Regions from separate parts of the Pseudoalteromonas sp. Of7M-16 genome, predicted to be linked through region 2. Evidence: predicted binding sites of a transcription regulator. Region 2 holds the regulator's gene; the other holds the start of a gene.

Region 1 (8,329 bases), on a different contig from region 2:
CCAAACTCCAATTACGATACTCAATACGATCCCCAAACCAATAGCAACCCGTGAAATCATGCAGCCACTGGCAAGCTCCTCAAAGTAGCCAAACTCTTGAATAATATGCTTAATTGTACCCAAGCAGTAATAGCCCAATGCTGTTAACAGGCCCCAAACAATAAACTGGATCAAGAAGTTTTCGGTAAATAAAGACGTTAATGTACTAAAGTTGTGTGTCGATTGAAGTGCGAAGATAAGCAGCGGTAATAAAACAACCAATGCCATCCAAACAATTACGCCGCTGACACGGTGTAAAATTGACGCGTACGCCGTGATAGGTAACGCCATAGTCTGAATTGCCAGATTCGTAGGCCGTTCTCTTTTCATATTAAATACCCAAATGCAAATGTACATAAATGCTAACGCAAATCATTACCAGTTACAAATGTAGTAAAATATTATCTTGTAAGGGTGGGTATGCGAAGAGAAATAGGAACCAAATTAACTTGTGTATATTAGGTTCGTATCAATGAGTTGATCATGACGACCATGAGGGGAGTGAGTTAGTGAGGATAGACACCCACCCTCACCGAGGCCATCAATGTGTTTTTTTCGGTCCAGTACGTACCAACTCTTTACCGTTCTCAAATACGTCTTGGGTAACCCAACGCCCTAGTAGCAGTTGATGTTTGTCGTCAAGTACTGCGACGAATGGGCGACCATTGCTATTGTGGGTTGCCAGTGCAATTCCCGCCACGTTTTCAAGGCCTAACCCGCCGTTTTCCACTAGCAGTAAAAATGCTTCTAATTCAGCTAAACTGCTGATTTCTTCTTGGTCGTTGATCATGGTTTTTAACTCTCTATACACTTATTCACGCTACTTTGAGATGAATTAAACTCAAAATAAACATTAATGGCTCTATTATATCTCGCAATCCATTTGCCAGCTACGTGCTCTGCAATATTACCACTATGGCGTATAGGGATTGCCGCACAGCCCCCTCTTGCCGTACACTCTGGGCATTAATGCATTTTATTTTTTGAGGTATCAATGGCTGAACCCGACAACAAACCCTCTGGCTTCTTTAGCCAGATGCTTTTTAATATTATTCTTCCAGTGATTATTTTGACGCGCTTTTCAGGAGAAGAGCACTTAGGGCCGTCACTGGGTGTCGTAGTCGCACTGGCATTCCCTGTTGGATTTGGTCTTTGGGAGCGCCAAAAAACGGGGAAGTTTAACTTTATTTCCGCCCTTGGTATTGTCTCTGTTTTATTAACTGGCGGGATTAGCCTTCTCGAGCTCGACGCCAAATATATCGCCATTAAAGAAGCCTTGATCCCTGGGGTGATAGGGGTTGCGATTGTGGTCAGTCAATATACCAAGTACCCATTGCTTAAAACCATGCTGTTTAATGAAAACGTCATGGACATTCCCAAAATTGACTCCGCGTTAAAAGAAAAAGGGAATTTAGATAAGTTACCCAAAGTGCAAATTGTTGCGTCTAATATTCTTGCTGGATCTTTTTTCCTATCATCCGTACTCAATTATGTGCTCGCTAAAATGATTGTCGTTAGTCCAGCTGGGACTGAAGCATATAACAATGAATTAGGCCGTATGACCGCATTGAGTTATCCGGTTATTGTATTACCCACCATGGTGATCTTTTTTGTTGCCCTGTACTACCTAATTAACTCGCTGAAAAAGCTCACAGGGTTGAAAATGGAAGAGATGTTTATTGAGCAATAGCGCAATACATTTCACGTTATTACGCAAAACGGGGCCTTTCAGCCCCGTTTTTTATAACAATCGGTTTTTAGGCAACCGAGTTAAATCTAACTTAAGAATTTTAGAGCGCCTTTGGTAGTTATAAAGTGACTTCTTCTTTGCTGGTAAGTCTTCTATACCCGCACAATCAAAGCCTTGTTCTAAAAACCAATGAATGCTTCGTGTTGTCAGCGCAAACAGGGCCTTATACCCTTGCCTGCGCGCCTTATTAATGACAGTGCGCAGTAAAAAGCTGCCCCGATCGGCATCTCGATATTGTGGATGAACAGCAAGGCTGGCAAATTCACCTACCTGCTCCTCCGAAAAAGGGTAAAACGCAGCACACGCAATAATCACCCCATCACGCTCTATCACAGTAAATTGCTCTATTTCCATTTCCAGCTGCTCACGAGAGCGCCTAACTAGATAACCCAGCTCCTCTAAAGGGCGAATTAAGTTAAGCACGCCATTGATATCAGCGATACTGGCGCTTCGCAGTTGCTCTGAACTCTGTGGCGCAATTTGAGTACCGATCCCATCAAGTGAAAAAAGCTCTTGCAACAAGGCACCATCTTCTCGATAACTGACTAAATGACAGCGGTGTACCCCGCCACGACATGCATCAATTGAGGCCTGTAAAAACACGGCTGCACTTTTACAAGGTGCATTACAAGTTTCTCCACGGGCCAGTAACAGCTCAGCTTCATTGGGCATTAACTCAGCAATGGCTTCACCGTGTTCGTCCAAGATACCGGCTTCATGGCAAAAACCAAGCATCTTATCCGCATCTAAACGCAGTGCGACTTGCGTTGCAATTTCCTCGGCAGTTAAATTAAAACTTTCTCCTGTTACCGAGGCCGAAATGGGGCCGAGTAAGACAATACTGTTATTATCAAGTTGGTGTCGAATACCCTCTACATCAATACGCCGCACTCGACCAGAATGGTGATAATCCACCCCTTCATCAATACCTATTGGTTGCGCAATTACAAAATTCCCACTCACCACATTAAGTGATGTTCCTGACATTGGTGTGCTACTCAGAGACATTGATAACATGGCTGTAATATCAAGCTGCATAGCCCCACTCACTTGCTTGATAATGTGGAGTGAATCTCCATCAGTGACTCGAATATGATTGTGAAATTCACTGTGAATACCCGCATTGGCCAACGCAGTATCAAACTGAGGTCTAGCACCGAACACCAACACAATTTTAATACCAAGACTGGTCAGCAACGCCACATCGTTAATAATGCTGCGATATCCAGGCTGATCAACAGCTTCACCACCTAGCATCACAACAAAAGTTTTCCCTCGGTGAGCATTTACATAAGGAGTTGATTGACGAAAACCATCTACGAGTTCGGTCGTGCGCACGAGCATTTACCTTTTATAAAAGTGCCAATAATTTAACTTACCAAAACACCCCCATCATAGAGAATTAAAATTCAAAATAAAAGAATTTTTATTCTTTTATTTTGAATTTTAATTCTCTACACACCTTTGAACCAACAACAAAACAAAAATAAAAATAAATACAAAACAAACAACTAAAAAGAAAAATCTGTATAACCAGACATTAAAAACCTTAACAACAAAGCACTTAACACAAAAACAAGTTAATTATTATTCACCATGAAACTCCGCTTTTATTGCGCTACGCAGTTCCGACCTGCATTCTTTCCTACATTTTTTAATTACTTTAGCGAGCTTCTATGGCTATCAACTAACTGTAGAGGAGAAAAATTCATGACAAACACACTATTATCCTTTGCAGGTCTCATCCGCTAAGTAGCTGCAGGCAAACTCAACGCCTGATATAGCTTCCTTTTAAGTTACCCACAGTTGCTTATTGTGAAGTATGATCTGGTGCATGACTGCTGCAAAAATTGGCCTCAAAGCAAGAAGCTGACATAAGCGTCCAAAAGTCTCGCTGGCAACATCACAGAGAAGTAGAACGAGGCAGCCCAATTAAAACGTTTAAAGGGGTTAACTTCACCTCCGTTAAAAAGTGAAGCAAACTATGCCAGATCCAACAAAGATAAACGTATTATTTGTTTGTTTGTAATCGCAACCAATGGCGAAGCGCTACTGGCTAACAAATGTGGAGAAACCACGCTAACCTCTGGGTACGCTCCGCCGGAACTAGCCCTAGTGCAAAGCGCACAGTAAACAAAGGGGGTATCCTGTGGGCTGATGTCATTTTTGTCATGGAAGAAAAGCATAAATGCCGTTTACGAGCTCAGTTTACACAGCTCTTGCTGTACATAGATATCCAGGTGCTTGACATACCAGATGATTACCAATTTATGGATGGTGCATTGGTTGAGATACTCAAAGCAACTGTTGGCGCCTATTTGAAACTCGACACCTGTTACTAACAACACAATCTATTAGTACAGGCCCAGCCTACTTACCTGAATTGCCGCCCTCTATCTCTTTACTTATATCGACGTTAGAAGCCGCTTTTCATCAAAAAAGCTGTGATAACGGGGCTCTTTTGCCAACTAATTATGACTTAAGCAGTTGAAAAATATCCTCATATACCTCTTTTTGCGAGTTCGTAGGTGCTATTCAAACGTAACTTAATTTGTTTACTGAACTTTATGCCTATCTCAACAGAGAAAATATAACTATCAAAAAACAATAAGTTAAATTTTCACCTCAAAATAATAAGCGAATAAACGCATAGTTGAATCGCTTTTTGCACGAGAGCCTCTATTACAAAAAACAGCATAAATTTAATATCTTTCATATTAATCGCGTCCGATTTCCACGTTCAAAGCCGTGTGAATTTTAATCAATTCAAAATTAATACAATGCCATTGACTCAAAACGCAAAGCACTATTACATATTTACCTGTGAACAATTTTTGTTCACTTTTAATGTGATAAAGGAAATTAAATGAATAAGAAAATGACAATGGCAGTCATGGGACTGGCTATGGGACTAGGAACTTCGCTTGCTGTTTTTGCTAGTAATGGGTATACGCATGGCTGTAATTGGCAATCACACGGTACACTAGAAAATTACTGCAGTTTTCAAGCTTATGTTTGTCAGTGGGGTTATACACCGGGTTACGACTGTCGTACCATTAAAGCGCAATGTATGAGTGATTGCGGATAACATAACAAGATTAGTAGGCTCTTTTACATAGAGTCTACTATTTTCTTTCTCGCCTTATCATTGCCATACTGAATCAGCAATATGGCTTTGTATACCTTCTTGATGAATACATATCTAATGTGCCTACGCACTTTGCTGTCACTTTCCCAAAAAACACATTTAAAAATCACAAAAGAATTCCACACAATAGACAAGTAGTAGTTTCAAAGTTGATAAATTCAGCCCCTTGCTCAATCATAAACAATATAAAATTATTAATGTAGACAGGTATTAAATCCTATATTTTTCAATCTAAAATAGTAAATCCCATGTCATCTACAGCTGAGTGAATTTTAATCAATTCAAAATTCACACTATTTATTGACTCATTCCATCAAGCGCGATTACATATTTAGCTGTGAGCAATTTTTACTCACAGTTAAAATGATAAAGGAAATACAATGAATAAAAAAATAGCAATGGCCGTCATGGGGCTCGCCATGGGGTTAGGTACTTCTCTTGCTGTCTCTGCAAGCAATGGCTATACGCATGGCTGTAACTGGCAAGACTTTGGTACATTAGAAAACTATTGTGGATACCAGTTTTATGTGTGCCAGTGGGGCGGAACACCTGGATATAACTGCCGCACGATTAAAGCACAATGTATGCGCGACTGTGCATAATTAATCATCCTGAGCGATAGTACCTGCTATCGCTCATTTTAGCCCGGTGAATAGAACAATGAATATAATAAAGTATCTGGTGATTTTTGCCCTTACCCTCGGTCTTGGCTGGTTTGGTGGGGGCTATGGTATGCAGGCGATCCAAAGCTTATTTGCAAGCCAACAAATTGAAAAAGGGGACTATAGCTCATACGGTGTAAATTCTACGACCCCCATTAAGTTATATACCACACAGTGGTGCCCATTTTGTAAAAAAACAGCACAGTATTTAGAGCAACGTAATATTGCCTTCGTAAAAGTGGATATTGAGCAAGATGCCGAAGCACTTAAAGAATTTGAGGCTCTAGGCGGTGAGGTGTTACCTCTGATCTTGGTATCTGATGGCTTGATCCGAGGTTTTAACCAAGCCGCACTAGAAGCACAATTAAAGAGCCACCAGCTGCTCTAGCCCTCACGCGAAGGGTCAGCATGCTGCAATACTAGACCCTTTTTGCGCCACCACTCAAACATACTAATTAGCACGACTTCAGCACTTATCTGTGGCTGCTATGATATTGTACTTTCTCAGGTATCGAGCCGCCACGCTATAGTTCACTAAACCAGACCGTACAATGTGAACTCATTCCTATCCGCTCGCTAAGCGCTATCGAGGAGCTTTGCTTTATACACATAATTAAAATTACTTACATTCTAGAGCGGTGCCAAATGCCATAGTTGACACAAGTTATTTGCGCAGCTCAAAGCGACTCACAGACGCAATAATACAAGGATTTTAAATTAATCGGACTTTACACAATGCAACAAAACTCACGTTTTTACTTCATTGATAATTTACGCAGTATAGCGCTATTGCTTGGGGTTATTTTCCATGCAGCAATTGCCTACGGACCTTATTTTAAAAACATATGGTTTAGTGCGGATCCTAATACCAATGTATTTTTCAACTACCTCGCAAACTGGCTACATTTGTTTCGGATGCCACTATTTTTTTTAATTGCCGGTTTTTGTAGTGCACTGCTTATTGCTCGAAAAAGTGAGCAAACCTTTATCAAATTGCGCTTTAAACGCGTCTTAATTCCTTTTTTTGTATTCTATCCAATCATCATTGCAGTGTTTCTGCATATCTTCATGTGGGGTACAGAGATAGCCAATCCCGTTCCGGCACTTTTTGGGGTAATTCAAGCCATTGAGAATCCACAGATCAGTACCATACATTTGTGGTTTTTATGGGTCTTAATGCAGCTTTGTATACTTCATTGGTGTTTAACTCGCTTGTCTGACGTTTACAACTACCTGTCGAAAGTAACTATAAACCCGCTCGTTTTGTTACTCGTGCTCGTACTGTGTAGTTTTATATCACTATTAGAGCAACCCGTCCCTTTCCACGCCCCGGACATGCTGTATCCTCAATTTTGGGCATGGGGCTTTTATGGTGCTTTTTACTTTGCAGGCGCAATTTTATATAACAATCTACAGGTGATCGCTCGAGGAGTTAAAAGCACTTTGGTTATCACTGGTATAGCGATTGTATCGCTTTGGTACTACTTCCTGTTACTGCCGGCATCGCCAACTCTCACACAAGTAATTGAAGCCGCACAACAGGGCTACTTTGCACCATCAGGTGTACAGCACTCGCTGCTAGTGGCGATGCAAGCGATTGCAATTGTCAGCTGGACCGCATTGGCGCTAATTCTTGGTTACAACTACCTAAACAAAGAGAGTAAAGTGAGTCGTTACATCTCAGAGTCATCGTACTGGGTGTATTTAGTGCATGTGCCAATTTTGCTTTATATGCAGCTTCCACTTACTAATATCGACTTACCTGCTTCCATTAAGTTTATTTTCAGTGTGAGCGGCACCTTGGTTATCTCATTGGTTAGCTATCATTATTTGATCAGAGGGCGCTTTATAGGTCATTTATTAAATGGAAAAAAGCCCCCATCATCTCGCTCCCCAAAGAGCGAAAATAACGCGTTAGCAAAATAGCCTCATTGAACGGGGGCAGAGTCCCCCACCTTGTGCGGTGTTGAAAAGGCAAATCCAACGGAATCACTTGAATTGTCATCCCATGCCAATACAGTACTGATGTCAGCGCTTATACTAACCCCTTATCAAAAGCTTTTAATACCGCCTGAGTACGATCATTAACGTCTAATTTTGCCAGGATCTGCGATACGTGATTGCGGATTGTGCCATCTGAGTTGTTTAAAGTGATTGCGATCTCTTTGTTGGGCATCCCCAAAGTCAAACATTTTAAAACCTGAAGCTCTTTTGTTGTTAGCACCATTTGTGGCACCAACTGCTTTTTTAGTAAGTAATCGGTGAGTGCTTTTTGCAATACTTGCTGCCCTGCTACCACCTGTTTAATGGCCTCAATGAGATCTTCAAGCTCAATGCTTTTTAAAACATACCCTTTTGCCCCTAAATTGACGGCATTGACTAGCGTATCACAATCTTCGAAAGTCGTGATGATCAGCACAGGAGGTGTGGGCTGAGGGAGTTTTTGCATTGCGCTTAATACCCCTAGGCCATCTAACTCAGGCATGCGCATATCTAACAGCATTACATCAAACTGGACCTCTTTAATTCGCTCCAATGCTTCAATACCGTTTTGAGCAACACCAGTGACTCTAATACACCCACTCAGATTCAGTAGACTTTCCAATCCCAGCCGAACTAAAGTTTGATCTTCAACCAATAGACATGAAATCATCACTCTTTTCCTAGCTCAAGGGGTAAAATCATAACATTCAAAAGCTGACTGTTCTCAAGGGATTGCTCAAAGTGACC
Region 2 (8,329 bases):
TGTTTCAGTTTGTCAGCGATGAGCAATTGGAACTCGCTTCTATTTCGGCGTTGTTTATAGTGCTGGTTGGATTAATTCCCCTTTATTTAGTGAATCGCTCAATGGAGCAACAAACATAATGCACAGTCTTTCAATTGAATCATTGCAATATAGCTATGACGGACACGCCGTTATAGACAACCTTGATCTGCAAGTAAAAGAGAATGAAATTGTCTGTTTACTGGGTGCCAGTGGCTGCGGTAAAACCACCACTTTGAAGGCAATCGCTGGTTTGATCAGGCCGCAAAATGGTGTGATACGTATTGGCCAAAAACAGGTGAATGGGGATAGGGAATTTGTCGCACCGCAGCATCGTAATGTGGGCATGATGTTTCAGGATTATGCGCTGTTTCCACACTTGACGGTTGCGCAAAACGTTGCGTTTGGTTTGCGTAAACTAAGCCGAGTCGAAAAACAATCTCGTGTAGATGAAATGCTTGAGCTTGTGCACTTGGGGGCGTATGCAAAGCGCTTTCCTCACGAACTCTCTGGTGGCCAACAGCAACGTGTCGCAATAGCCAGAGCGTTGGCTTATAGGCCTAGCCTTTTACTGTTAGATGAGCCTTTTTCTAACATAGATGCGCAAGTAAGATTTCAGTTGATCAGTGATATACGCAGTATTATTAAAGATCAAAAAGTATCGGCGATTTTTGTCAGTCACTCTAAAGATGAGGCTTTTGCTTTTTCGGACCGTCTCGCGATTATGCATCAGGGTAAAATTGCGCAGCTAGGTTGTCCAACCGAGCTATTTCAACAACCGAAGAATCAGATTGTGGCAGAGTTTTTAGGGCGAGGAATATACCTGGACGCGACACATTCTGGAAATGGCTCTTTCCAAACTCAATTTGGACTGGTTGACTCTTTAACACAACAACAAAATGCTCAAAATAAAGGGAAAATCTTTGTTAGGCCGAGCCATATTGAATTATACAATACCGACAGTGGTGAGATAAAAGTAAATCAAGAAAGGTTTGTAGGCACAGAATATTTATACGCCATCGAGCTTCAAGGACAGCAATTGGAAATTGCTAAGCCAGCTGACAACCCTTTAGATTTGTCTAAACCTATCTCTTTAAAAATTAAGCCTCATGCGGTAAATTTCTTTTCTTAGAACGAATAACGATAGGGAAAAGGTATGGCCCAGCCGCAATCGGGGATCTGTGCAGAGGCAAACTTGCATGGCTTACATTTATTCTTCAATGTACTTGAAGGGCAAGATGAAGCTGTACGAGAGGCGCTTGCGCAGGCAGGGCGACTCCAAGATGAGTTGAGCGACAGGTTTTCAGAGTCTATGCTGAGTAGCTTTGTTGCTATTGGCGCCCAGTACTGGCCGCATATATACCCTGAGTTTATTCCGCCTGAATTAAAGAGTTTTCCGCATATTAAATCTGCAGATCATCTCATTCATAGCCAGCCATTTGATCTACTTTACGTGATCCGTTCTGATAGAGAAGATGTAAATCATTTATTTGCTCAAAGTGTGTTACACATGCTTTCAGGCAGTGTAGAGCTTGTTGCTCATGTCCGAGGGTTTCGCTTTTTAGATGGCCGCAACTTCAATGGTTTTATTTACGCCAGTGAGTCGCCTCATGGTCGCTTTAAACGCAAAGTGGCTTTAGTTGATAACCCTAATGGCATGGATCATCAAGGCAGCTATATCCATATTCAAAGAGTTAAGTTCGATTTGGCGCGGTGGCAGCAACTCGCGATTGCTGAGCAAGAGGCATTGATGGGGCGTACGCGCTTAGACAATAATTTAATTGAGCCCCGAGTTGCATTTAGTCACGCAAGTCGCGCTGAGCTTAAGGATGCACAAGGTCTGGTATTATTGCTTGATCAAAGTATGCCATTTGGTGATGTGTTTGAGCAGGGCAGTATCAACCTAAGTTGTGCAGCCCATGGTAACGCATTTGAAACCGTATTGATGAGTCGATTTGGCTTATTGTCGGGGCATGATTGCTACGATCCACTTTTGGATTACTCTGAAGCGGATATGGGGGCCTCTTTTTTTGCACCATCTTTGCAGTTTTTATCTGAGATGGCGCAAATCATGAGTGATGACTAGGCCTTACACATTATCAAATAAGGTTTTTACTTTTTCTAATGTTGCATCTATCTCAGAGACTTTTGCTGGTGCAATGAAAATTGTGTCATCGCCAGCTATTGTGCCAAGTACACCGTCTGCACTGCCCAAAGAGTCTAGCAAGCGAGCGATTAGCTGAGCGGCTCCAGGACTGGTTCTGATTATGATCATCATTTCATTGTGCATGATGTCAATGACTAGCTGTCGCAGGGGGCTCTTCGCTGTAGGTACGCCCATTTCTGCAGGAAGGCAATAAACCATTTCTTGTTTGGCATTTCTTGTTCGGACTGCACCAAATTTACTCAGCATTCTAGACACTTTACTTTGGCTGATATTGTCAAAGCCTTGATCTTTTAGCGCATCAACGATTTCGCCTTGAGAACCGAAGTTTTCCTCTCTTAAAAGTGCTTTAAAGGCTTTCACTAAGGCTTCTTGTTTGTCTTGCGCTTGCATATACATCTCTTCTTTCAATTTTGGTTGCCCGATTTTACACAAATCATCTCAGTTACCCAAATTTTCACGCTGGAGTTATTTTCATGGAGTATCGTAAAGACAAATTGCAACAAGTTGTGTCTTGTTTACAACTATAGTCGAAAAAATCTCGAAAATAATGCGGATTAATTTGTCTTTACCCGCGCTTTTCATTATCTTTACTGCACACTAAATTCTTACCTTCAATATATGGAGAATTATAATGAAAGTTGCTGTATTAGGTGCCGCTGGTGGTATCGGTCAAGCGTTGTCACTTCTGCTTAAAAACGGTTTACCTGCGGGCTCTGAGCTAGCACTATATGATGTTGCACCGGTTGTTCCTGGTGTTGCCGTTGATCTTTCTCACATCCCAACAGCTGTTAATGTAGCTGGCTACGGAAAAGACGATTTAGACCCAGCACTAGCTGGTGCTGATATTGTATTGATCCCTGCTGGTATGCCACGTAAGCCTGGCATGGACCGTGCGGATCTGTTCAATGTAAACGCGAGTATCGTTAGAACTCTAGCTGAAGGTATCGTAAAGAACTGTCCTAAAGCGTTCGTTGGCATCATCACAAACCCTGTAAATGGCACTGTGCCAATTGTACGTGAAGTATTCAAAAAAGCAGGCACTTATGATGCTGCACGCGTATTCGGTGTAACAACTCTTGATGTTATCCGTGCTGAAACTTTCATCGCTGAGCTAAAAGGCCTAGACGTTTCTGAAGTTAAAGTGCCGGTTATCGGTGGTCACTCAGGTACTACTATCCTACCTCTACTTTCTCAAGTAGAAGGTGTTGAGTTCACTGACGAAGAAGTTGCTTCTCTTACTACACGTATCCAAAATGCAGGTACTGAAGTTGTTGAAGCTAAAGCGGGTGGTGGTTCTGCAACGCTTTCTATGGGTGCAGCAGCAGCGCGTTTTTGTTTCTCACTTGTTAAAGGTCTACAAGGCGAAGAGAACGTATTTGAGTACGCTTATGTTGAAGGTAACACAGGCGACGCAGAATTCTTCGCACAGCCTATCCGCCTTGGTAAAAATGGTGTAGAAGAGCTACTACCTTACGGTGAGCTAAGTGCATTTGAGCAAAAAGCAAAAGACGATATGCTTGCTACGCTTGAAAAAGACATCAAAGAAGGTGTTGATTTCATGGCTTAATGCCAAGTTATCATGCTGAGTATAAAAGCTGCTTCTTAAGCAGCTTTTTTGTTTTTGGTGAGCCGGTGTGACACGGTCAAGTGCCTCTTTGGTCACCCATAAAAAAACCGACAACTTGCCGGCTTTTCTTTAAGTAAATATAGGTTTTTAATTAGTGAAGGATACGTGCTCTTATCGTACCCTCAACAGCACTAAGTTCTTTTAAAGCGACCTCAGAATGGTCACTATCCACATCAATAACAACATAACCTATACAGTCATCTGTTTGTAGGTACTGTGCAGCGATATTTATTCCGTGTTGCGCAAACGCTTGGTTGATCTGAGTCAGTACGCCTGGTCTGTTTTCATGAACATGTAATAAGCGGCTGCGATTTGACAGTTCAGGCAGAGATACTTCAGGAAAGTTCACTGCGGTTACTGTCGAACCATTGTCAGAATATTTGGCTAGCTTTCCAGCAACTTCAATACCAATATTCTCTTGGGCTTCTTGTGTTGAGCCTCCAACATGCGGCGTAAGGATAACATTGTCAAACTCTCTGAGAGGAGAGGTGAACTCTTCATCGTTTGATTTAGGCTCTACAGGGAACACATCGATGGCGGCGCCAGCGAGTTTTTCATGTTGTAGTGCCTCTGCCAACGCGTCAATATCTACGACGGTTCCGCGCGACGCGTTGATTAAAATAGCGCCTTGCTTCATCACTTCAATTTCAGCCATGCCAATAAGGTTTTTAGTCTGCGGAGTTTCTGGGACATGTAAACTGATCACGTCTGCACGTTGTAATAGCTGAGTTAAGTTCTGCACCTGTTGTGCGTTACCTAGCGTGAGCTTGTCCTCGATGTCATAAAACTCTACTTTCATGCCAATATTTTCGGCCATGATCCCCAACTGGGTGCCGATATGGCCGTACCCAATGATGCCTAAGGTTTTACCTCGTGCTTCAAATGATCCAATGGCAGATTTGAACCACTGGCCACGGTGTGCCATGGCATTACGTTTTGGAATTCCGCGAAGTAGTAACAGAATTTCACCTAACACTAATTCAGCAACTGAACGAGTATTTGAAAACGGTGCATTAAAGACCGCAATGCCAAGCCGCTTAGCTGCCTCTAAGTTCACTTGATTGGTGCCGATGCAAAAACAACCCACGGCAACAAGCTTTTCAGCGGCATTTAGGACTGCTTCATTTAGGTGCGTTCGCGAGCGTATACCGACAAAATGAACATGCTTAATACGCTCAATTAATTCACTTTCAGGTAACGATGTCTTAAGGTATTCGATATTGCTATACCCATTGCGCTTCAATGTTTCAACCGCACTTTGATGCACGCCTTCTAACAATAAAATTTTAATCTTATCTTTTGACAAAGATACCTTACTCATGACTCATTCCTATTACCTAGTTTGTGGACCTTTTGGTGTCCCTGTTATTACGGTGTTTGCTCCTCTATGGGCAAATAGTCCATTTGTGACAACACCGACGATTTGGTTAATTTGTTCTTCAAGTGCTTTTGGATCTGTAATATTTAATCCGTGAACATCTAAAATGACGTTGCCATTATCTGTGATCACACCTTGGCGATAGACAGGATCTCCACCAAGTTTAAGAAGTTCTCTGGCTACATAGCTACGCGCCATTGGGATAACTTCAACAGGCAGTGGAAAATTGCCTAATGTGTCAACATGTTTGCTTTCGTCGACAATACAAACAAATTTGTTGGCAACTGCCGCAACGATTTTTTCACGAGTTAATGCCGCACCGCCGCCTTTAATCATATGACCGTGCTCGTTAATTTCATCGGCACCATCAACATAGACGTCAAGTTGGGCTACATCATTTAATTCAAATACTTCAATACCGAGTGCTTTGAGCTTTTCAGTTGAGGCTTCTGAACTAGAGACTGCACCTTTTATTTCATCATTAATGCTTCCAAGTGCGTCTATAAAATGATTAACCGTGGAGCCTGTACCTACACCGACAATTGTATTTTCTTTTACATGTTCGAGGGCTGCCCACGCGGCTGCTTTTTTCATTTCATCTTGTGTCATAACGTAATCACTTTGTTGTCTTTAATTGAGCTGAGATTATACGCTTAAACACTCGAGTTGTATGACTATAAATTGCATACATAGCACTATTTTTAGCAACGGCAGTAAATTAGCCCCATTGGTAATATTGAGTCGGCGTCAATATCGCAGGAAGAGGAACGTCCCAAGCTTCAATTGGTAATTGACTGACTTTTTGGCAATCATGAGCAAGTCCAACCAAACGAGGCTTTGTCCAACCTTGGTTATAATATGTTGCCAAGGTTCTGTCGTAATAACCGCCCCCCATACCTAACCTGTTTCCTTGTTCGTCAAATGCGACCAATGGCATGAGTAAGAAATCAAGTTGATCAATTGGGCAAATTTCACTGCAATTCAATTTAGGTTCTAAGATAGCATAGCGGTTTTGAGTCATGGTTGAGTTTTTTTCATACCTTTGGAATAGCAAAGTCTTGCCGCTAAAAGGGTGTATAACGGGTAAAAAAACAGCGATATTTTTATCCCAAAGTGATTGAATTAAAAGGTTTGTTTTAAGCTCGCCATCATTTGCAAGGTACACCCCAATTGCGGTGTTTTTTGCTGGGTTTATATGTTGAAAAAAACTAATATTTAGAGAGGATTCAGCTTGAGTTTGAAAATTTTCATCTAGAGACTTTCTTCGTTTTCGTACTTCAATTCGAATATTTTTTCTTAACTCAGAACTTTCTACGTTTGAACTTGAATTTTTTTGCATTAGAACTTCACCATCTCTGGGAAAGCGAGGCTGAAACCAAGTACGATGAGCAATATAAATAAAATAACTAACAGTGTATAAAGTAGCTTTTTAGATTTGGGCTTGGGCTTAGTTTCTAAGTCAAGCTCATCGAACAGCTCGTCGCTTTGCCAGTGTTCGTCATCTTTTTCGTCAATACTTTTCGCTTGTACATCTATCCGTTGTTCTAGCTCTTCTAATTTTTCTTCAATGCGGATCAGGCTACTGGTTATGTAATCAAGAGCTTCAAAGACGCGTTCGTTGGCTGCAGTATCGACTTGTGCTGTGCTAGTTGCACTATTTTGTAGCGGCTGTACTTTGCTTTGAAATCCGTAAATTGCTAGCAGCTTAGCTTGTTTCAAACATTTGTTCTTATCAGCGGCGCCAAAGAGTGGTTTGCCCTGTGTAAACGCGACAATTTTTTCTTTCGACACGCCTAATTTTACAGCGAGACTCTCCATAGCATTTTGGCTATCGGTATCAGCATTAAACCCTACAAAGACAACTCTAAATTGGTCACTCATATATGATCCTATTTTCGTTCTAATATGAAGAGTATACCCAAAAAGTTATCGGAAGCATTGAATTAATCCGTTGAAGTTGGAGGCGGCGATCAATGTGAGCAAGGGAATTGTTGTAAAGGCAAATTATTCTGTAGAGAGAGGAGGGGGGTTTAGCGCGAAGGGCCATCTAAGTTTAAAAGAACAGAGTACTTCGCACCTTGATATGGTGTGAAAGCAACGCCCTCACACCATTGACGATATTAGTACTTCGCAGGCTGCCCAGCTTTAGGTGTTGCCTTTAAGATGAAATCTCTTAAGTCTTGATTTGATAATTTAAGGTCTTCATAACGCAAATACATCATATGACCTGAGCGGTAACCTTTAAAGCTTAAACGCTCTTGCATTTTGCCGCTTGGATCTAAATGCCATAAATTGTATTTACCATCAAAATAGTTAGTGGCACCGTCGTAATATCCAGACTGCACCATAACATGTAGATAAGGGTTTTGTGCCATTGCTAAGCGCAAACGTTCACCCACGTTATTTTTGGTTCTATCCCAAGGACGCACTGGACCAAACATATTGTATTTGATGTCAGTTTTATAATTTAGCTCTTGGCGGAAATAATGATTAATTGCTGGCGTGAATGAATGCAACCAAGACGTTAGCTCTGGCCAGTAATCAGGTATGTCACCAGCGGCACGTTTGTCTATGCCCAGGTAGCGTGAATCTAGTCGGCCGACCGTAAATTCTCTCTCGCGAAGAAGCTCTTTCCAAAACGCGGAATTTGGAATGTCCAAGTTATTTTGTGCGACAAATAGCTCAGATAAACCCGCATACTTGGCAACTTGAGTGATCACGGATTGTTTCTCTTGTGCGCTGATCATGGCACCTTTGGCCAAGGCTGGTAAATAGTGGTTCAGTGTATAAGCTTCGACCTCTTCTAGCAGTTCAAGTAGGTCTTTATTTTGCAGCTCCTCGCTGAGAGCTTTATGGTACCATGCAGTGGCGGCGAAATACGGCAAGCGATTTGCTGCTTTTACAGGTCCGTCTCGCTTAATACCAATATCGGTAGGAGAGACCAAAATAACCCCATTTAAGTACATCCATTGCTTATTTTGCAGCTCATGAGCCAGTCCAGCAACACGTGTCGTACCGTAACTTTCTCCGATCAAAAACTTAGGCGATAGCGCTCTGTCATGGCGGTTGATAAAAGTATTTAGCCAAGTTGCAAGGTATTTGACATCAGCGTTGACTCCAAAAAACTGCTTTTTTTGCA

The links. The regulator ArgR, encoded in region 2, controls arginine synthesis, uptake and breakdown. The targets are predictions, from matches to a motif close to ANTGAATANNTATTCANT.
Region 1: the regulator ArgR is predicted to act here: its motif matches at 3,186-3,203, upstream of argA (amino-acid N-acetyltransferase).

The regions. Positions count from the first base shown of each region.
Region 1 is NZ_JAKRFY010000001.1:317,104-325,432, forward strand. It holds gene sdhC (succinate dehydrogenase, cytochrome b556 subunit) at 1-369, opposite strand, end outside; gene MHN81_RS01450 (hypothetical protein) at 581-829, opposite strand; gene MHN81_RS01455 (VC0807 family protein) at 1,034-1,729, shown strand; gene argA (amino-acid N-acetyltransferase) at 1,781-3,127, opposite strand; gene MHN81_RS01465 (phosphotyrosine protein phosphatase) at 3,853-4,131, shown strand; gene MHN81_RS01470 (hypothetical protein) at 4,656-4,877, shown strand; gene MHN81_RS01475 (hypothetical protein) at 5,318-5,539, shown strand; gene MHN81_RS01480 (glutaredoxin family protein) at 5,598-5,987, shown strand; gene MHN81_RS01485 (acyltransferase family protein) at 6,335-7,525, shown strand; gene MHN81_RS01490 (response regulator transcription factor) at 7,635-8,252, opposite strand; gene MHN81_RS01495 (histidine kinase) at 8,252-8,329, opposite strand, start outside.
Region 2 is NZ_JAKRFY010000015.1:87,752-96,080, forward strand. It holds gene MHN81_RS16020 (iron ABC transporter permease) at 1-119, shown strand, start outside; gene MHN81_RS16025 (ABC transporter ATP-binding protein) at 119-1,150, shown strand; gene MHN81_RS16030 (Dyp-type peroxidase) at 1,175-2,104, shown strand; gene argR (transcriptional regulator ArgR) at 2,108-2,575, opposite strand; gene mdh (malate dehydrogenase) at 2,817-3,752, shown strand; gene serA (phosphoglycerate dehydrogenase) at 3,904-5,133, opposite strand; gene rpiA (ribose-5-phosphate isomerase RpiA) at 5,146-5,799, opposite strand; gene MHN81_RS16055 (5-formyltetrahydrofolate cyclo-ligase) at 5,909-6,529, opposite strand; gene MHN81_RS16060 (hypothetical protein) at 6,529-7,071, opposite strand; gene MHN81_RS16065 (carboxypeptidase C (cathepsin A)) at 7,311-8,329, opposite strand, start outside.